Regions from separate parts of the Streptococcus sp. SN3 genome, predicted to be linked through region 2. Evidence: predicted binding sites of a transcription regulator. Region 2 holds the regulator's gene; each other region holds the start of a gene.
What was found. The regulator CtsR, encoded in region 2, represses protease genes until heat stress. The targets are predictions, from matches to a motif close to TTGGTCAAAAAAGGTCAAANA.
Positions count from the first base shown of each region.

Region 1: the regulator CtsR is predicted to act here: its motif matches at 5,280-5,300, upstream of PCY71_RS04515 (ATP-dependent Clp protease ATP-binding subunit).
Region 3: the regulator CtsR is predicted to act here: its motif matches at 2,977-2,997, upstream of PCY71_RS13370 (ATP-dependent Clp protease ATP-binding subunit).

Region 1 is NZ_JAQFJF010000002.1:115,628-122,958, reverse strand. It holds gene PCY71_RS04540 (GNAT family N-acetyltransferase) at 1-270, shown strand, start outside; gene PCY71_RS04535 (DUF1827 family protein) at 294-596, opposite strand; gene PCY71_RS04530 (NUDIX hydrolase) at 664-1,113, opposite strand; gene PCY71_RS04525 (YafY family protein) at 1,338-2,237, shown strand; gene PCY71_RS04520 (GyrI-like domain-containing protein) at 2,297-2,911, shown strand; gene PCY71_RS04515 (ATP-dependent Clp protease ATP-binding subunit) at 2,960-5,230, opposite strand; gene PCY71_RS04510 (DUF1797 family protein) at 5,480-5,710, shown strand; gene PCY71_RS04505 (bifunctional methylenetetrahydrofolate dehydrogenase/methenyltetrahydrofolate cyclohydrolase) at 5,900-6,754, shown strand; gene PCY71_RS04500 (HAD hydrolase family protein) at 6,751-7,331, shown strand, end outside.
Region 2 is NZ_JAQFJF010000003.1:324,115-331,445, forward strand. It holds gene PCY71_RS08415 (DUF4272 domain-containing protein) at 1-62, opposite strand, end outside; gene PCY71_RS08420 (ATP-dependent Clp protease ATP-binding subunit) at 190-2,619, opposite strand; gene PCY71_RS08425 (CtsR family transcriptional regulator) at 2,620-3,084, opposite strand; gene PCY71_RS08430 (hypothetical protein) at 3,231-3,719, shown strand; gene tsf (translation elongation factor Ts) at 3,819-4,862, opposite strand; gene rpsB (30S ribosomal protein S2) at 4,935-5,717, opposite strand; tRNA gene PCY71_RS08445 (tRNA-Cys) at 6,025-6,095, shown strand; gene PCY71_RS08450 (hypothetical protein) at 6,225-6,917, shown strand; gene nusG (transcription termination/antitermination protein NusG) at 7,148-7,331, opposite strand, start outside.
Region 3 is NZ_JAQFJF010000009.1:104,632-111,962, reverse strand. It holds gene PCY71_RS13375 (GyrI-like domain-containing protein) at 4-609, shown strand; gene PCY71_RS13370 (ATP-dependent Clp protease ATP-binding subunit) at 656-2,935, opposite strand; gene PCY71_RS13365 (DUF1797 family protein) at 3,174-3,404, shown strand; gene PCY71_RS13360 (FeoA family protein) at 3,572-4,048, shown strand; gene feoB (ferrous iron transport protein B) at 4,045-6,189, shown strand; gene PCY71_RS13350 (FeoB-associated Cys-rich membrane protein) at 6,198-6,332, shown strand; gene PCY71_RS13345 (ClbS/DfsB family four-helix bundle protein) at 6,406-6,948, shown strand.

The DNA.
Region 1 (7,331 bases), on a different contig from region 2:
ATTGATGCTTATGCCCGTGTCTTTGAAGAGGGAGAGCATTTAGTATTTGGTCGAGTAGTCACAGCTCAGTCAGCACGAGGACAGGGCTTAGGAGGACAGCTTATCAGAGAAATCTTGCAATTATGTGCTGAGAAATGGCCAGGAAAGGAAATTGAAATAGAGGCTCAGGTTCAGGTGGCTGTTCTCTATGAAAAGTATGGCTTCAAATCAGTTGGCCAACCCTTTATTTTTGAATCGACACCTCACATTACCATGATCTATAAACAATAAAAAACTAAGGTCTGGCCTTAGTTTTACTGTTTAACAGGAATAGAAATTTCGATTAGATTATTAGCGTAAATCGTGCGGATAGCAGCTCTATCAATAGTATTTGCATCAATTTTTCTCTTCAAGAAAAATTCTCTGATTTTTTCGATTTCCTGTTCGCGTACAGCACGGTGCATGTTTGAAATCAAGATTTCATAGTGAAGAGGAGCTTGTGTAAAAACAACATCGCTGTTTCCAGCAGAATAAACTTCGACTAATATCGCATCGGTGCTTTCCAATTGGCTTTTGACAAGGTCAGCATGACTGTTTGTTGTATTAATAAGCTTCATACGATTTCCTCCTGCTTTATACCTGCTATTATTATAACATGTTTGCTATGAATTGTGAATGATTTCTTTAAGCTTTAAGTGTATTTTTCCAGGCTTGGATACCCCATTTATGGCTGCCGCGTTTGAGTGTTTCAATAGCTTCTTCGACTGGGAACCAGGCAAGCTGGTTGAAATCTTCCAGCGGTTTTTGGACTTCTTGGAAAGAGGTGACCTCATACAGGTAGGCCGGGTTGTAAAAATAGGTGTCGCGATGGCGGGAGTAAAAATATTCATCAGCTTGTCCAAGATAGCGTCCAAGCTGGGCTGTGAACCCAAGTTCTTCCATCAGCTCGCGTTCAAGGGCAGTCTGATGGTTTTCCCCCTCTTCAATCTCTCCACCGGGCAGAAACCAAGCCCCGTTAGGCGCCTGAACCAAAATAATCTTTTCTTTCTTCTCGTCTGGGATAACGGCATAGACTCCGTAACGGGTCACATATTCTACATTTGCTTCCTTTTCACCAAAGGTTGGATTTGTCATTCTAATATCCTCAATCTCTAGTCAGTTTACTATCTATCATAATGGACTAAGGACCAGCTGTCAAGAATTTACTCGGTTTATTGGACAGAAAAAGAATGATAGTCCTTGAAAGAAATCCCCTTAAAATAATAAATTCCTTCCTTTGAATTTTTAAAAATCTATTCTTTATGGGAATAGTCAAACATTCCTAGCTAGAATTGTTATAATAGTAGCGAGGTGGTTTTATGACAGAAAGCAGGCTTTTTAAAATCTTATATCTTCTTTTAGAGCAGGGCCGCACAACAGCTCCCGAATTGGCCTCACTATTTGAAGTATCCATTCGGACCATCTATCGAGATGTGGACAAGCTGAGTTTGGCAGGAATCCCTATCTATTGCAGCCCAGGCAAGGGCGGGGGTATTTTTCTGATGAAGGATTTTGTCTTAGACAAGGCCTTATTTTCAGAGTCTGAGAGGGATGAACTATTAGCTGCTCTTCAAGGCTTGCAGATTTTAACAGATGGCGAGCAAGTAGAGACCCTGTCTAAGTTGCAGTCATTGTTTCAAGTTCAGGCAACTTCATGGCTGGAGGTGGATTTCACTGACTGGCGCAAAAAAGCAGATCAGAAAGAACTGTTTGATACCATTAAGCAAGCAATCTTGCAAAGAAGAGTCTTGTCTTTTTCTTACTTGAATGGGTGTGGAGAAAGAGGGCAGCGCAAGCTAGAGGCGCTGAAGTTAGTATTTAAAAGCCAAAACTGGTATGTTGCTGGCTTTTGTCGTTTAAGACAAGCCCCGCGCTTTTTTAAACTCAGCAGAATGAGAGACTGTCAGATGTTAGAGGAACGATTTAAGCAGAGAGTCTTGGATGAGAAATTTAGCCCCGAGGAGTGGCTAGGAGATACTGTAAAAGTCCTCTTGAAATTTGACCGGAAGCATGCCTTTCGGGTGTACGAGGAGTTTTCAGAAGCAGAGATAGAGGAGACTGATGGGAGCCTTTATGTCCAAACGCATTTGCCGAGTCACGATAGTCTTTATACCTACTTGCTATCCTTTTTGGATGGAGTTGAAATCATGGAGCCGTCTCGGTTACGGGAAGAATTCAAAGAAAAGTTAAAAGCTATTGCCGATATTTATAAAAGCTGACAGAGGTTGTCAGCTTTTCTTTGCTATACTGTTTGTAGTAAAGAAAGGAGGGCTCTCTCATGAAATATGAATGGAGAAAAGCCGATCGAGAATTCTATCAAATCAAGTCTGCACCCTGTCTCATAGATGTTCCTGCCCAGTCTTTTATCATGATTGACGGCAAGGGCGATCCTAATGCTGCCGACTTTTCGGAACGAGTTGGTGCTCTGTACAGTTTAGCCTATGCTATCAAGATGAACTACAAAAAGACAGCAGCCGAGCAAGAATTTACTGATTTTACAGTCTATCCCTTGGAAGGACTTTGGCAGCAAGAGCAAGCAGGAGAACTCATTAAAGAAGAATTGATTTATACTATTATGATTGGCCAGCCGGACTTTATCACTGGAGAGATGGTGAAAAAGGCTCTGGAGCAGATCCGTGTCAAAAAGCCTAATCCTCTCTATGACGAGATTCGTTTTGAAGAAATGACGGAAGGAGAGTGTGTCGCCATGCTGCATCTGGGTCCTTTTGACGAAGAACCTCAATCCTTCGCTAAAATGGATGCCTTTTGCCAGAGTCACCAGCTGACACGGATTTCAAATACTCATAGGGAAATCTATCTTAATAATCTGAATCGGACAGACCCTAGCAAGCTGAAAACAATTCTGCGCTACAAGGTTCAGAAAAATCAATAAAGAAATAGAGCAGAAAACTAACTGTTTTCTGCTCTATTTTGTCGAAATTCATTTTTCTTCTTGAGATGAATTAACGGACTCTGTGCTTTCAGTTTTCTTTGCTGACTTGATGAGAATCTTGCCATTGCTAGTCATGATAGCTTTGAGCTCTTTTTCGCTTGGATTTTCCAGATAGAAGTCAGTAATAGCATCTTCGATATGGTCCTGAATGGTGCGGCGCAGTGGGCGAGCGCCCATTTTCGGATCGTAGCCCAAATCAACCAATTTTTCCTTGACCTTCTCCGTAACATCCAGATGAATGTCGTTGGTTGCCAAACGTTGATTGACATCGTCCAGCATAAGGTTGACGATTTGCAGCAGATTGTCCTTGCTGAGCGCCTGGAATTCGATAATGCCGTCAAAGCGGTTCATAAACTCAGGACTGAAGAAGTTGCCCAATTCACCTAAGACGGAGTTGGTGCGGCCTTCACGCGCTGCCCCAAAGCCAACGCTGGCTTCAGCTTTGCCAGTTCCGGCATTGGATGTCATGATGATAATGGTGTCCTTGAAGCTGACAGTCCGGCCTTGACCATCGGTCAGGCGGCCATCATCTAGAACCTGCAGGAACATGTGCATAACATCAGGATGTGCTTTTTCCACCTCATCCAGCAGAATGAGTGAGTATGGATTGCGGCGGACGCGCTCAGTCAATTGGCCAGCTTCATCATAGCCGACATAGCCCGGAGGGGCACCGACCAGCTTGGCCACGCTGTGTTTTTCCATGTATTCACTCATGTCAAAGCGAATCATGCTGTCAGCCGAGCCAAAGAGCTCAATGGCTAGTTGCTTAGACAGCTCAGTCTTACCGACGCCAGTTGGTCCGACAAAGAGGAAGCTGCCGATTGGGCGATTAGGACTTCCCAGTCCGACCCGGTTGCGACGGATGGCCTTGGCAATCTTATCCACAGCATCGTCTTGGCCAATGACATGGGCCTTTAGGTCGCTGGCGAGATTGACCAGCTGAGACTGTTCCTTTTCTTTGAGGTCGCCAACTGGGATATTGGTCTTTTGCTCTACGATGTGCTCAATCGTTTTCTCGCTGATAATCGGAGTATCCTTATCTAGCACACTTGTCTGCTGGAGTTCCTTGTACTTGGCAATCTGGTCACGGAAGTAAGCCGCTTTCTCGAAATCTTCGTCACGAGTCGCCTGAGCCTTGAGGTTTTCGGCCTCAATCAGACGTTGGTCAATGACCTTGGGATCAACGAAGTTGAGGGTCAGATTCATCTTAGATCCAGCCTCATCCAAGAGGTCAATAGCCTTGTCTGGCAGGAAGCGGTCTTGGATGTAGCGGTTGGAGAGAAGGGCAGCAGCTTCAATGGCCGCATCTGTGTACTTGACGTGATGGTAGTCTTCGTATTTTTTCTGAATTCCTTTGAGGATGGTAATCGTTTCCTCTACCGTCGGCTCGTCTACCTTAACGGGCTGCATACGGCGCTCCAGTGCAGCATCCTTCTCGATGATACGATATTCGTTTAGGGTGGTCGCTCCGACCATCTGGAGTTCTCCGCGAGCCAGAGCTGGTTTGAGGATGTTCCCAGCGTCCATATTGCCATCGCCAGCAGAGCCTGCTCCGACAATTTCATGGATTTCATCAATAAAGAGAATGACATCCTGGCGAGAACGAATCTCATCTATAAGCTTCTGCATTCTCTCCTCAAATTGGCCACGGATACCAGTTCCCTGTACTAAACTGACAACGTCTAGGCGGATAACTTCCTTGCCTTGGAGTTTATGAGGCACATCACCATCAACAATTTTCTGGGCCAGGCCTTCCACCACGGCTGTTTTTCCGACTCCTGGCTCTCCTATGAGAACAGGATTGTTTTTGGTGCGGCGGTTGAGGATTTCAATGACACGGACGATTTCTTCATCACGGCCAATTACAGGATCAATCTCGCCTCGGCGAGCCAACTCAGTCACGTTGATACCAAACTCTTCCAGCAGGCCTTTTGGCTTTTGCGGACTTGGCTGAGGCTGACCACCCTTGCTAGGATTGGAACCGTAGCCGCCACCGCCTCCATAGGCTCCGCCAGATTGGGTAGGAGGAGTAGTTGGTTCCTGAGGCTGTTGAAAATTGCTGAGGCTATTGAAGAAGTCATCGATAGGATCTGTTCCGTGATTGTTGGCATTAGCAATTCCGCCGAACAAGGAATGTTCGGGGTCTGTTTTCATGATTTGGTAGCAGTTTTGGCACAAATCCACCTGTTGTTTATGACCATTTACGTTGGTATAAAGGTGAATTGTGGATTCATTTATTTTACAATTTTGACAAAGCATGCAGATACCTCTTTTCTTTTAGTGTGCAAGCTATTTATAGAAATGATTAAAGGTCAAAAATAGTCAAAGTTTTATAGTTTCATTATATCAGTATTCTTGAACTTTGCAAGAATTTACTACAAAATCCGCCCTTAGACCGAGCAGAATGAAAACAAATTCTTGAAAAATTGCAAAAAATTGGCTTTTAGTGGTATTTCAGTCGCTATTTATGGTAAAATAAGAGGGAACTAAGTAAATAGGAGAAACAAAATGGAATCACATTTAGTTAGAATTATTAACCGCTTAGAAGCTATGGCTAAGGATGGCGGAAATTTAAAACGTAATTTTGAGCGTGAAGGAGTGGTTGTAGCAGAAGTAGCTTACAGTTACGACGAAGAAAACGGCTCTGTCTTCACCTTGCGTGATGTTGCAGCGCGTGAGACCTATACTTTCGACAGCATCGATTTGATTGCAATGGAAATTTATGAATTACTCTACTAAAAAGCACTTAGCTGCTTTTTATTTTTACCCTTTTTATCTTATTTTGAAAAAGATTTAGTAGGTCTGAAAATTTTACCACTAGCTGCCAACGAATCCTCGTCTTATAACCTTGTATAAGAAAAAGTTATAGGCTGGGCACAGATTTTTTTGGTATAATGAAAAAGATAATGAAAAAGAAATGAGAATGACATGGCGCAGATTATTGATGGTAGAGGTTTGGCAGAGAAGCTTCAGAAAAAATTAGCTGAAAAAACGGCTCGCCTCAAAGAAAAGACAGGTCAGGTTCCGGGCTTGGTAGTGATTGTGGTGGGAAATAATCCAGCCAGTCAAATCTACGTCCGTAACAAAGAGCGATCAGCCTTGGCTGCAGGATTTCGGAGTAAGGTAGAACGTCTGCCAGAAGAGACCAGCCAGGAAGAGCTCTTGAGCTTGATTGAAACTTATAATCAAAATCCTGACTGGCATGGCATTTTAGTCCAGCTGCCCTTGCCTGACCATATCGATGATGAAGCTGTGCTTCTAGCCATTGATCCAGACAAGGATGTTGATGGCTTTCATCCCCTTAATATGGGCAAGCTATGGAGCGGCCATCCGGTTATGATTCCGGCTACTCCTGCGGGCATTATGGCAATGTTCCATGAATATGGCGTTGAACTGGAAGGCAAGCGAGCGGTCGTCATCGGGCGGAGTAATATTGTTGGTAAGCCCATGGCTCAGCTGCTTTTGGCTAAGAATGCGACGGTTACTCTAACACATTCGCGGACCCACAATCTAGCCAAGACTGCTAAGCGGGCAGATATTTTGGTGGTCGCTATCGGACGTGGACATTTTGTGACCAAGGACTTTGTCAAGGAAGGGGCTGTTGTCATTGATGTCGGTATGAACCGAGATGAAAATGGCAAGCTGATTGGCGATGTTCAATTTGATGAAGTGTCTGAACTTGCCAGTCTAATTACCCCTGTACCTGGAGGTGTTGGGCCTATGACCATTACCATGCTGATGGAGCAGACTTACCAAGCCTTTAAACGGAGTCTTGAATCATGAAATTTGTTTTTGATTTGGATGGGACCTTGTCCTTTGATTATATGACGATTGATGAGGAGATTAAGCAGGTTCTGCTGACGGCTCCTCAGTTTGATCATGAAGTTCTGTTTGCTTCGGCGCGCTCCTATCGAGATTGTCTGGGACTATTAGGTCCAGAATTGAGCCAGCAGATAGTGATTGGCCTGAACGGCGGAGTGGCTTATCAGAAGGGACAGCTGATGTTTGAGCGTCAGCTGCATCAGTCAAGTTATCAAGCCATTCTAGATACTTGTTTGACCTATAATTTGCCTTTTTTCGTTGATAATACTTTTGACTACAGCGGCCAGATTTTAGAAAAAATTCCTTTTATTGCCAGTGTAGATCCTCTCAAGCGGGCAAGACGGCTGGAACTGACTGATCTCCAGCACCCTATTAAGCTTGTTATTTACATGGGGAATCATGAGAAACTTTTAGAAGATTTACAAGCTCGTTTTAAAAACTTGCCTAATCTAAGTCTAGACTATCATGAACATGAGAAATGTTTTTATGTCAATCCGGCTGAAACCAATAAAGCTTCAACTGTAAAGGAACTCTGCGG
Region 2 (7,331 bases):
CGCTCTTCTGGTGTTTTCAATTTGGCTTTCTTGCCAGCAAACAAATCTTTAAAAAACGACATCTCAGCCTCCAATCCTTCAATTTCCCAGTTTCATTGAATGATGAAATAACTGTTCGGTATCTATAGGTATGATTGCTATCAGGGATTAACCGCGAGCACTCAACTTTCCATTAAAAGACTGCACTTTCTAGGCCACTTCGAACTTGAGTTGGCCAGCCTTGACCCCGACCTTAAGAGTTTGACCCGTCATCAAATCTCCTGTCAAGAGGAGTTCAGATAGTTTGTCCTCTACCTGGGTCTGCAGAGTGCGGCGCAATGGCCGTGCCCCCATTTCCACATCGTAGCCTTCCTGAGCCAGCAGCTTAAGGGCACTAGCCTGGAACTTCAGCTCAATTCCCTTCTCAGTAAGACTGGCAATGAGCGGTTTGACCATAACCTTGACCACTTCCTGCATATCTTCTGCAGATAAGCTGTGGAAAACTACCTTTTCGTCGATACGGTTGATAAACTCTGGTCGATAAGCTTTCTTAAGCTCTTCCAGCATCCGTTTTTCCATATTGGCATGGTCCAAGCGAATATCCCGCGCTCCAAAGCCCACCGTCTTATCATCCCGCAAACTAGTTGCCCCCAGATTGCTGGTCATGATAATAATCGTGTTGGAGAAGTCCACCTTGCGACCCTTGCTGTCCGTCAGCTGACCATCATCCAAGACCTGGAGGAGGACATTGAAAATATCCGGATGCGCCTTTTCCACCTCGTCAAAGAGCAGGACAGAATAAGGTCGGTTGCGTACCTTCTCCGTCAGCTCCCCTCCTTCTTCATAGCCTACATAGCCTGGAGGCGCTCCATTGAGGCGGCTAGCCGCGAATTTCTCCATGTACTCACTCATATCAAAGCGGATGAGAGCAGATTCGTCATCAAAGAGACTTTCAGCCAAGGCCTTGGCTAGCTCTGTTTTTCCGACTCCTGTCGGACCTAGGAACATAAAGGAGCCAATCGGCCGCTTGCTGCTGCGGATACCAGACTGGTTCCGTCGGATGGCTCGGCTGATAGCTGAAATCGCCTCGTCCTGCCCAATCACGCGTTTATGCAGTTCTGTTTCCAAATTGAGGTATTTCTTCGCATCTGTCTGAGTCAGCTTCTGCACTGGAATACCAGACAAGCCACTCAGAGTAGCCAAAACATCGTCTTCTTCCACTTTCAGTTTATAGAGCTTGGGTTGCTGCTCTTGCTCAAGCAGTTGTGAAACCTTTTTAAAGTCCGCTGCCATCAAGGCTTGATCCACTGGCGTCAAATCCGACTGCTCGTAATTTTGCGGTCCTCTATTCTGCACTGTTGCACTGGCTTCGTCCAAAAGATCAATGGCAGAGTCTGGCAGATGCTTGCTAGTCAGATAGCGATGGGCATATTTCACCGCCGTCTCAATCGCCTGATCACTAATCTGCACCTTGTGATGGTCCTCATAGCTCTTTCTCAGACCTTGTAAAATAACAATGCTGTCAGCCATATTTGGCTCTTCTATGCTGACCTTGGCAAAACGCCGAGAAAGAGCCGCATCTTTTTCAATATGTTTCTGATACTCTTCCTGCGTCGTAGCACCAACTGTCCGCAGAGTGCCGCGAGCCAGAGCCGGTTTCAGAATATTGGCCGCATCCAAGGTCGAGTCAATACCGCTGCCAGATCCCATGATAGTATGCAGCTCATCGATGAAGAGAATGACATGACCATCTTCTTCAATGTCATTGATGATGTTGTTCATCCGCTCCTCGAAGTCTCCGCGAAAGCGAGTGCCAGCAACTACATTCATCAAGTCCAGCTCCAAAACCCGCATCTTAGCAAGTTCAGCCGGAACCTGACCAGCCGCTACACGCTGAGCCAGTCCTAAAGCCAGAGCTGTCTTACCAACCCCAGCATCGCCAACCAGCACTGGATTGTTTTTAGTCTTGCGACTGAGAATCTGAACTATTCGTGAAATTTCTTGATCGCGGCCAATGACGGGCTCCAATCGGCCATCTCTAGCCAGCTCCGTCAAATCTCGAGTGTAGTCTTCTAGCCCCCCGCTGGTAGAAGCTGGCATCCCCATCATATTGGCCATGGTCTGCTTAGCGGCCATTACTCCCTTATTCAGACTGCGAATAGCCTTGATATCTTCCTTGCCCCAGCCAGCTCGCTGCTCCAAGACCTTTCGCAAATCACTGATTTTCGGCCCCTGCTCTTTGTCCTCGTAGCTAAAGCCGGTAAATTCCAGAATACGAGAGGCCAAGGTACCCCGGTCAAATAGCATGGCCAGCAGCACATGCTCAGTACCTACATGCTTAGCCCGAACAGCTTCTGCAATCTGCCCCGCCTCCTCAAACAACTCCTCTAAGCGATAAGAAAAAGGCAGCAGCTCGAAGTGACCGTCTTTCTGATAAGCCTGACCAGTAATCTGAAAAGCCGCTTCTTCAAATCCATCAACTTCCACAGGAAACTCATTGAGAACTGAGCCAGCAACGCTGTAGGGATTATTAGCCAGAGCAATCAGCAGATGCCATGATTCCAGATAATCTGTCGTAAAATGGCCGGCCAAGAGCTGGGCTGCTTCCAAGCTTTCTATTAAGGCTTTTGAGTATTTCATTTATGATTCCATTCCTTTTCTGTCTAGTTGTTGTAAAATCTTTTTTAATATTCGGGCACGAATCACCGCAGCCCCATCACCCAAAATCGAGTCCGATGCTGTTGACAAGATTAGATTGCCCTCACGTTCAGTCATAATCTTCTCGTCAAAAAGAAGCTGAATAACATCTGTGAAAACCTGCTGGCTGACACGCTCCCCCACACTGTCGTACAGGCCGCAAAGCATCTGATGCCGGTCGGAAAATTCAATCTTTCCAATCCGAATATAGCCGCCGCCACCACGCTTGCTCTCGACGATATAGCCCCGACTTTCCGTAAAACGAGTCTTAATCACATAGTTAATCTGACTGGGAACCACCTGAAAAACATCAGCCAGTTCACTGCGTTTCAGTTCAACCATTCCCGCCTGAGCCAGAATAGACTTGATATATGCTTCAATACTGTCCGATGTGTTTTTTGCACCCATAACTTCCCTTTCCAGTTGAGAATTTCAGAATAAATTTCTTTTTTCCTTGCTTCTCTAACATTGACTATCTTTGACTAATATTATACCGGAAAAGTCTCTATTTTGAAAGAAAAAGGGATGACTGAAAGATCTGACAATTCAAACTAGTGAAAAAGCTTTGCTATACTTGTGTAACCGCTTGCTTTTTGCTTTTAAAGCGTTATAATATAGGTGGAAATCCACAAGGAAAAGACAGACAGAAACTCCTGCCTGCCAACTATCATCTAAACAAGGAGGATAATCCAATGAAAATGGATTGGCTCAACTATTCTCGTCATGTACTCAAATGGCTCTTTGCAGCTCTGAGTATTTTCACCATCTTTTCGGCTGACTATGTTGATATTCCTATCGGAGCTCTCATCGCCTGTCTTTATGCTCCCCTGCTCTTCGAACAGGAGCTGGTCAGCAACCGAGTCAAATGGTATAGCTTTCTGATTATGATGGTGGTTACTCTGCCCCTTTTGTTTATTACCAAAGTCTACCAGTTTAGCTTGACTTACCCCCAAACGACAGCTCTTCTCTTCCTCTTGGCAGTATTGATTTTTACCAATGGCTTGATTGCTCATAAGGAAGAAAGAGAAAAAGCAGCTAAGTGATGCTGCTCACCATTCTAAACTTGATGTTTAAAAACCTATAAAAAGGTCTGAGATTTTTTCTCAGACCTTTTTATCGTTCTATTTTTAAGCTAAAAACGATTAGTTTTGACCAAGAGCAGCAGCCATTGTTGCAGCTACTTCGTTTTCAAAGTCGTTAGCAGCTTTTTCGATACCTTCACCAACTTCAAAGCGAGCGAACTCAACTACTGAAGCATTTACTGATTCAAGGTAAGCTTCAACTGTCTTGCTGTCATCCATGATGTATACTTGTGCAAGAAGTGTGTATGCTTGGTCAACTTTAGTGTTGTCAAGCATGAAGCGATCCATTTTACCTGGGATGATCTTGTCCCAGATCTTTTCTGGTTTGCCTTCTGCAGCCAACTCAGCCTTGATGTCTTCTTCAGCTTGAGCAACAACTGCATCAGTCAATTGAGCTTTAGAACCGTATTTCAAGTGTGGAAGAGCTGGTTTACCAACCATTGCACGGCTTTCGTTGTCTTGATCGATGACATGGTTCAATTGTGCCAATTCATCTTTGACAAATTGCTCATCCAATTCTTTGTATGAAAGAACAGTTGGTTTCATCGCAGCGATGTGCATAGAGATTTGCTTAGCAAGAGCATCGTCTCCACCTTCGATAACGGAGATAACACCGATACGGCCACCATTGTGTTGGTAAGCACCGAAGTGTTGAGCATCTGTCTTTTCAATCAATGCAAAGCGACGGAAAGAGATTTTTTCTCCGATAGTTGCAGTTGCAGATACGTATGCAGCTTCAAGAGTTTCACCTGAAGGCATTGTCAAAGCAAGCGCTTCTTCGTTGTTAGCTGGTTTGCCTTCAGCGATTACTTTCGCAGTTGCATTTACCAAATCAACGAATTGAGCATTTTTCGCAACGAAGTCAGTTTCAGCATTCACTTCAACAACAGCGGCAACATTACCGTTTACGTAAACACCTGTCAGACCTTCAGCAGCAACACGGTCAGCTTTCTTAGCTGCTTTTGCCATCCCTTTTTCGCGAAGCAATTCAATCGCTTTTTCGATGTCACCATCAGTTTCAACAAGTGCTTTTTTAGCGTCCATGACACCAGCACCAGATTTTTCACGCAATTCTTTGACAAGCTTAGCTGTAATTTCTGCCATTTTTCTTCTCCTATTTTTTAATGTAAATAAAGGAGCTGGGCTGAGCCCTGCCCCTTTAGGTTAGTTTACTGATTATTCGTTTGAACCTTCAACAACTTCAACGATTTCTTCGATAGAATCTGCTTGAGTTTCAGTTGCAGCCAATTCTGCTTCTACTGATTCAACGCTATCTTCACCTTGACGGCCTTCGATAACAGCATCAGCCATTTTCGCAGTGATCAATTTAACCGCACGGATTGCATCGTCGTTAGCTGGGATGATAACATCGATATCATCAGGATCAGTGTTAGTATCAACCATGGCAACCACTGGGATACCTAATTTCTTAGCTTCCTTAACAGCGATTTGCTCTTTATGAGGGTCAACTACGTACATCACATCTGGGATGCGAGGCATATCTTCGATACCGCCCAAGAATTTTTCAAGACGAGCACGTTGTTTGTTGAGAAGAGCGACTTCTTTCTTAGGAAGAACTTCGAAAGTTCCGTCTTCTTCCATGCGTTTGATTTCTTTCAAACGAGCTACACGTTTTTGGATAGTAGACCAGTTTGTAAGAGTTCCACCCAACCAACGGTGGTTGATGAAGTATTGACCTGAACGTTCTGCTTCTTCTTTGACAGCGTCAGCAGCTTGCTTTTTAGTACCAACGAAGAGGATAACTGCATCGTTAGCAGCAGCATCACGCATAAAATCGTAAGCTTGGTCAGCATACTTTACAGTTTGCTGCAAGTCGATTACGTGGATGCCATTACGCTCAGTGAAGATGTACTTAGCCATCTTAGGGTTCCAGCGACGAGTTTGGTGACCAAAGTGAACACCAGCCTCAAGAAGTTGTTTCATTGAAATTACTGCCATGAGTAAATTCTCCTTTTTGTTTTTTTCCTCTTTTAGATTTCAGCTCGCAGAACCACCCGAGGGCAACAGTCCCACAATTCATCTAAAATGAGTATTTTGCCATTTACACGGCAACCTCTATTATAACAAAAGCGCAGCTCTTTGACAAGGCATTTACCAGATTTTCTTCCGCTAGCCACTATTCCCACTTCTCAGCAGAACATTTATTCTCCAAATTGTTCAGAATAGGAACATCTAATATTTTCTGCTTTGACTATGAAAGACTCTTGACGAAAGCAAGTATTTACGATAGAATAATAAGAGTCGCGGCGGTATAGCCAAGTGGTAAGGCACGGCTCTGCAAAAGCTTGATCGTCGGTTCAAATCCGTCTACCGCCTTCGTAAATATATTTCTAGAAGTCCCTCAAAGGGCTTTTTTATTGCATTTCCTATTGTTTCTAGCAAATTTTGCTGATATAATATTATAAAAACATCATTCATCATCAGCGAAAGGAAAAAAGATTGATTATGAAAAAAGTCAGCTTCTATGCCCTCAGCCTTCTCTCTCTGCTAGCTCTCTCAGCCTGCATGCCTGCCAAGCAGACACAGCAAAGAAAAAAGACGCCTAGCTCCCTCAAAGCTTCGAAAAGTTCAACCTCAACAAAGGAATCTAGCAAAAAAAGTTCCTCTTCTAGTGAAGATGATGAAGACTACTCTACTTCTTCTAGCTCTAATACTCGCAAGGACCCTAATGCTCAAATCAGCCTAATTGATCAGGGAGAGGCTCTGGAAGCTCTTGGGGATATCCCTGAAATTCCAAAATGGGCTGAATTTAAAACCATAAAAGTTGAGTCCCTTATAGGATCTGCTGGTCCTACTCCCAGCACCAAAGATGAGGTTGTCAGCAAAATGGGACCCGCTGACTCAGATATGGGAAGTGGCGGCTTTTGGCGAGGAACTGATTACAGCATCTTGATAAGTTTTAGTGACCAGGGAGCAGTAACTACCAAGACAGCCAGCCTACCTAATCCTAAGAAAATCAACAATCTCAAGGATGTGCAACCTGGGATGTCCGCGCAGGAGGTCGTTGCTAAACATGGACGCCCAGAAACAATCGCAGTCTTTGGCCACTCAACTGTTTTTGGATGGAAAGGTCAAGATGGCAAAGATTACAGCGTCATGTTCGATCAAGATAAAGTCTATCAGATTGTTGAACCGTAAAATGTAAATTTGCTATTTTAAACTTTAGATTTTATAGAACTCTATTAATTTCTCTACCCAGAACAATCAAATCGTTGGGGTAATGTCTACCTATCAAATGAAACAAACTAAAGACATTATTGACTCCGTCATTAAGGATAAGTAATCTCACACTTCGTTCCAAAAACACAAAAATCCAAGACTGAAAAAGTCTTGGATTTTATTTTTGACGAGGATAGCGGCTTCGTCAATTAAAGCTCTGCAATTTGGCTAAGATTAACTTCGGCCACGGTGTCATTACCAAACATGGAAATAATCATCTTGACTTTGTTATTATCAATCTCCGTAATCTTACCTGTATAGTCAGTAAAGGCACCATCGATGATTCGAACGGTATCCCCAACCTTGACATCCAAGTCAAATTCCTGCACTGTT
Region 3 (7,331 bases), on a different contig from region 2:
TAAATGAAATATGAATGGAGAAAGGCTGAAAAAGCTATATATGGTGTAAAGGCAAGTCCGACGCTAGTGACGGTTCCGGAGCAGGCTTTCATTATGATTGACGGAGCAGGCAATCCAAATAGCTCTGATTTCTCTGAGCGGGTTTCGGCTCTGTACTCTCTTGCTTATGCAGTTAAAATGGATTATAAAAAATCCAATCCAGAGCTAGAAGTGACAGATTTTACAGTCTATCCGCTGGAAGGGATTTGGTGGCAAAAAGAAGCAGAAGTTTTAGTAAAAGATGACTTGGTTTATACCATTATGATTGCACAGCCGGAGTTTATTACCAGAGAAATGGTTGAAAAAGCTCTTGCAAAAGTAAAAGTGAAAAAACCAAATTTACACTATGATGAAATTCGCTTTGAACGAATGGATGAAGGAAATAGTATTGCAATGCTTCATGTAGGAACTTTTGATGATGAACCGCAAGCTTTTGCGAAAATGGATGCTTTCTGTCAAGAAAATGGGTTAAAACGTTGTACGTCATATCATCGTGAAATTTATTTGAACAATAAAAATCGAACAGCTCCCCAGAAGTTGAAGACAATTTTGAGATATAGAGTTCAGTAACGAAAAATTACTCCCTAGAGAAACTTCTAAGGAGTGATTTTCATAGTCAGTTAGCAGTGTCGTCTGCTGTTGTTTTAATTTCTTTTTCGGTCTCGTTTTCAGACTTTTTGGACGACTTGATAACAATCTTGCTATTGCTCGTCATGACAGCTTTGAGCTCTTTTTCGCTTGGATGTTCAAGATAGTAGTCGGTGATAGCATCCTCGATGTGATCTTGGATTGTTCGGCGAAGTGGACGAGCTCCCATTTTTGGATCATAACCAAGATTAACTAATTTTTCCTTGACTTTGTTTGTTACGTCTAGGTGAATACCATTTACAGCTAAGCGTTTATTCACATCTTCAAGCATCAAATCTACGATTTGTAGGAGATTTTCCTTGCTAAGAGATTTGAACTCAATAATACCATCGAAACGGTTCATAAATTCTGGACTGAAGAAGTTCCCTAATTCACCGATAACAGAATTGGTACGTCCTTCACGCGCTGCACCGAATCCGACGTTTGCTTCGACTTTTCCAGTACCGGCGTTGGAAGTCATAATGATAATCGTATCTTTGAAACTGACTGTCCGACCTTGTCCATCTGTCAGACGTCCGTCATCCAGTACTTGCAAGAACATATGCATGACATCTGGGTGAGCTTTTTCTATTTCATCAAGTAAAATGAGAGAATAAGGATTACGACGTACACGTTCTGTTAATTGTCCAGCTTCTTCGTAGCCAACGTAACCTGGAGGCGCTCCGACGAGTTTTGCTACGCTATGTTTTTCCATATACTCACTCATATCAAAACGAATCATGCTGTCAGCTGAACCAAAGAGCTCAATCGCTAGTTGTTTAGAAAGTTCTGTTTTGCCGACACCGGTTGGTCCAACAAAAAGGAAAGAACCAATTGGTCGGTCTGGTGTACCTAGTCCAACTCGATTACGGCGAATGGCCTTCGCAATTTTATCAACAGCATCATCTTGCCCAATGACATGAGCTTTCAAATCATCAGCCAGACTAATCAATTGTGATTGTTCCTTTTCTTTCAAGTCGCCAACTGGAATATTTGTCTTTTGCTCAATGATATGTTCAATGGTTTTTTCACTGATAAGAGGCGTATCTTGATCAGCCATTTTATTTTGCTGCATTTCTTTGTATTTGGCAATTTGGTCACGGAAATAAGCAGCTTTTTCAAAATCCTCATCACGAGTAGCTTGTGCCTTGAGGTTTTCGGCTTCTACCAATCGTTGATCAATGACTTTTGGATCGACAAAGTTAAGTGTCAGATTCATCTTAGAGCCTGCTTCATCTAGCAAGTCAATGGCCTTATCAGGCAAGAAGCGATCTTGGATATAACGATTGGACAAGACAGCTGCTGCTTCAATGGCATCGTCTGTGTATTTGACGTGGTGATAGTCTTCGTATTTCTTTTGAATACCTTTGAGGATAGTGATCGTTTCTTCAACTGTTGGTTCATCAACTTTTACAGGCTGCATACGGCGTTCCAGTGCAGCATCTTTTTCGATAATCCGGTATTCATTGAGAGTTGTGGCACCGACTAATTGGAGTTCACCGCGAGCAAGTGCTGGTTTTAGGATGTTTCCAGCATCCATATTTCCATCACCAGCAGAACCAGCTCCAACAATTTCGTGAATTTCATCAATGAATAATATAACATCTTGTCGAGAGCGAATTTCGTTCATGAGTTTTTGCATTCGTTCTTCAAATTGACCACGGATACCAGTCCCTTGAACCAAACTAACGACATCTAAACGAATGACTTCTTTGCCTTGGAGTTTATGTGGAACATCTCCATCTACAATTTTCTGAGCTAAGCCTTCGACAACTGCTGTTTTACCGACACCGGGCTCTCCGATGAGGACAGGATTGTTCTTCGTTCTACGATTGAGGATTTCAATGACGCGCACAATTTCTTCGTCACGACCAATTACAGGGTCAATCTCGCCCCGCCGAGCAAATTCAGTTACATTGATACCAAATTCTTCTAGGAGGCCTTTGGGTTGTTGTGGTACTTGTTGGCGCGTGCTGCCACCTTGATTGGAACCATAGCCTCCGTTACCGTATCCGCCACCTGATTGAGTAGGAGGGGTCTGCGGTTCTTGATGATTTTGAAAATTCCCTAGATTGCTAAAGAAATCATCAAAAGGGTCTAAATTATTTTGATTGTTCATATTGGTCATGCCACGAAATAAGGCATTATTTGGATCTGTTTTCATGATTTGATAACAATTTTGACAGAGGTCAACTTGGTGTTGTTTTCCATTCACATTTGTGTAAAGGTGAATAGTTGATTCGTTTATTTTACAATTTTGACAAAGCATGTGCTACCTCTTTCTTTTAAAATTTGCTCGACGGAAATCAATTGGTCAATAATAGTCAAACTTCTTATTTTCATTATAGCAGTATTCTAAAACATTGCAAGAATAAAGTGTTAAAAGATAGAATTTTATATTTGAGCATTTCATTTTGTGTTAAATTTACCAAAAATGGGTCTTTTGCTGGTATTTCATCTTTCATTTGTGGTAAAATAGTAACGTATAAATGAATAGGAGAAGGAAAATGGAATCACATTTAGTAAGAATTATCAATCGTTTAGATGCTATGACAAAAGATGGCGGCAATTTGAAACGTAATTTTGAACGTGACGGGGTTGTTGTAGCAGAAGTAACTTATAGCTATGACGAAGAAAATGGCTCAGTATTCACTCTTCGCGATGTTGCAGCGCGTGAAACCTATACTTTTGATAGCATTGATTTGATTGCAATGGAAATCTATGAATTGTTATATTAAATTTGTTAGTCTCTAATAAATATGTCCTCTAGGCATCTGCTTAGGGGATATTTATTTTGCAATAATTTTTGCTTATCTATCTTAGAATTGTCAGAAATTCTTAGAAAAAAGTGGTATACTAATGATGGTAGTAAGCATATTTCTTGACAAAATAAAAAGGAGAGAGTATGGATTTATCTCAAATAAAATTAGTAACAGAATATGAAATTGTCGGAATCGATCTAGAGGAAGCGAGTGTCCGTCATTTAGCTGATCTAGGGATTAAGATAGGCAGTTTTATTCAAGTCATTTCAAAAACAAACGACACAGCTATTCTCTTAGTTCGAGCTGCGAGGATTGCCTTGGATAATTCTATTTTGAAAAAACTGGATGTTGTGCCAAAGGGCAGTAGCAAATCTTCTCTTCCTTTATCTGAGTTGGCTATTGGAGATTCGGCATACATCGAAGCAATTCATGCAGATGGTGCTTTAAAACGACGGTTGATGGACATGGGGTTGACCAAAAACACAAACGTTCAATTGCAAAAAGTTGCACCGTTGGGTGATCCACTTGAGATTAAGCTTAGGGGCTATGACTTGACCTTAAGAAAGTCGGAGGCTAGCTTGATTAGTGTGGTGAAAGGTGAAAAGGAAGCAAAACAATGAAAGAATTAGCGCTTGCGGGAAATCCGAATAGTGGAAAGACTAGTTTGTTTAACCTATTAACTGGTAGTAGCCAGCATGTGGGAAATTGGCCTGGTGTCACTGTCGAGAAGAAAAGTGGTCTGTTTAGCAAAAACAAAAAAATTATTATCCAAGACCTACCGGGAATTTACTCGTTGTCGCCTTATACTTCTGAAGAAGTGGTTAGTAGAAATTATCTTTTAAGCGATAATGCAGACGGGATTTTGGATGTAGTTGACGCAACCAATTTGGAACGAAATCTATACTTGAGCTTGCAATTGATTGAGACAGGAATTCCGGTTGTGCTGGCTTTAAATATGAGCGATGTCGTTGAAAAACAAGGGAAATGGATCGATACGACTAAATTAAGTTATCAGCTAGGTGTACCAGTCGTTGCGACTAGTGCTTTGAAAAAAACAGGGATTGACCAAGTTATGCGGCAGGCCTTGCGAGAAATGAAGCGCACGGATGAAACGCTCTATCCTGTTTACGACAGTCATTTTGAAGCGGCTTTGTCAGAAATTATCCGCATTTTAGGAAATGCAGTGCCTCAAAAACAGGCTCGTTTTTATGCCATTAAGCTTTTTGAACGCGATAAAGAATTATCCGAACAGCTGGTGTTGTCTGATTTCCAAAAAGCGGAGATTGAAGATGCGATTAGGATTACGGAGGAAATCTACACTGAAGACGCAGAGACCATTGTTGTTAATGCGCGCTATGAGTTTATTGAGTCAGCAGTCAAAATGGTGCTGCAAGCCGATGTTACTAAATTAAGTTTGTCAGACAAGATTGACCGTATTGTGACCAATCGTTATTTAGCTTTACCAATCTTTGCGCTTGTTATGTGGTTGGTGTATTTCCTCTCTATTCAAACGATTGGAACGATGGGAACGGATTGGACAAACGACATCCTCTTTGGAGAATGGATTCCGAACGGTATCAAATCACTGCTGGAACACTTAGCAGTATCTGATTGGCTTCAATCTTTGATTGTTGATGGGATTGTTGCAGGTTGTGGGGCTGTCTTGGGCTTTGTTCCGCAGATTTTCGTCTTATTTGTTTGCTTGGGAATTTTGGAAGACATTGGTTATATGAGCCGGATTGCCTTTGTTATGGATCGGCTGTTTAGACGCTTTGGCTTATCTGGGAAATCTTTTATTCCTATGCTGATTTCTACGGGATGTGGTGTTCCTGGCGTTATGGCGAGTAGAACTATTGAAAATGAACGTGACCGTAGGATTACGATTATGACAACAACATTTATGCCTTGCTCCGCCAAATTACCAATTATTTCTTTGATTGCTGGAGCGTTCTTCCCTAATAATCCTTGGATTGTACCAAGTGCTTATTTTGTCGGAATGGGAGCGATTGTCTTATCAGGGATTGCTTTGAAAAAGACAGCGAGTCTCGGTGGAGCAGTAGCGCCCTTTATCATGGAGCTGCCGAGTTACCACCTGCCACAAGTCAAAACGGTTTTGCGCTATGCTGGTCAAAAGGCTTTGAGCTTCATTAAGCGTGCTGGAACGATTATCTTTGTGACTAATATATTCATTTGGTTTGCTAGTTCCTATAACTTTGGCTTGCAGGCGGTTGAGACGGAAGATAGTATCTTAGCGGCATTAGGAAAGGGGCTAGCTTGGATCTTTAGCCCTCTTGGCTTTGGCAATTGGCGAGCAACGGTTGCGGCTATTACGGGATTGTTGGCTAAGGAAACGGTGATTTCTACTTTTGGAATCTTGTATAAAGTGACAGACGCGACAGAGACCACCAAAGAGTTGTGGACCAATCTCCAACAGCATTATACGGCACTTTCCGCCTACTCATTCCTTGTCTTTAATCTGCTCTGCGCTCCTTGTTTTGCAGCGATTGGTGCGATTCATCGGGAAATGGGCAATGCCAAGTGGACGTGGATTGCTATTTCATTCCAAACTCTACTGGCTTATAATGTCAGCCTTGTGATTTACCAGTTTGGTCAAGTTTTGCTGTACGGAAAAGGAATATCTCCAGTGACTGTCTTTGCTCTGCTCGTTGTGGCAGCGGGTCTCTATTTCATCTTTAGAAAACCGCGCAAAGAAACAGTAGAGGTTATCACTTTAGATAGTCTGACACATCAAACAGTATAGGAGAAATTATGTCCACGATTATTGTATTTATCATCATTTTAGTTTTAGCAGGTGCAGCTATGCACCATATCATCAAAGGAAAAGGACGCTGTGGCGATTGTGACTGTCAATGTGAAATCAAAGAAAAAATGAGACAAAAATAAAGAGAAAACTAAAAATATGACAGAGGTTGTCAGGTTATTTGTTATATGATTTATTAAAAAAGGAGAACACAACATGGTAAGACCTACTAGCAAGACTGAGTTGATTAGTGCAGCAACACAGCAATATGCAAAGCTACAGTCATTGATTTCCCGATTAACAGAAGAAGAGTTGAATACCACATTTGATTTTTCAAAAGATGAGAAACGGAAAGAAGCTCATTGGAAGAGAGATAAAAATCTTAGAGATGTTCTCATTCATCTTTATGAGTGGCAACAATTACTTCTCAATTGGGTGTATTCCAATCAAAATGGTGTCGAAAAATCGTTTTTGCCAGCACCTTATAATTGGAGAAGCTATGGTGAGATGAATGTGGCATTTTGGCAAAAACATCAACAGACACCGCTAGAAAAAGCAATCAAGTTGCTTCATCAATCACAGGAAAAAGTGCTAACCCTGGCTGAAACCTTTACAAATGAAGAGCTGTTTTCAAAGAGCGTTTATAAATGGGTTGGTGGGAGTACTCTTGGCTCCTACTTTGTCAGCTGCACATCCAGTCACTACGACTGGGCTATGAAGAAGCTGAAAGCACATCAAAAGAACTGTAAAAATCAGTAAACAATCAGTATGGTTGGGAGCAAAAATACAAACAACAATGCTCAAGCGAGCCAAATCCACAGTAGCTCATCTCGTCCGCTGGGCTGACGGAGCCAATCAAAACAGTTTCATCCTGCTCGCCGGGCTGACGGAGCAAACCAAAAGTAGTTCATCTCGTCCGCCGGGTTGACGTGGTAAACTAAAAGTAGTTCATCTCGTCCGCCGGGCTGACGGAGCCAATCAAAACAGTTTCATCCTGCTCGCCGGGCTGATGGAGCAAACCAAAAGTAGTTCATCTCGTCCGCCGGGTCGACGTGGTAAACTAAAAGTCATTTATCTTTTCGACTAGGTCGACAGATCCAATCCAAAGCGGTTCATTTTATCGACCAAGTCGACAAAGCGAA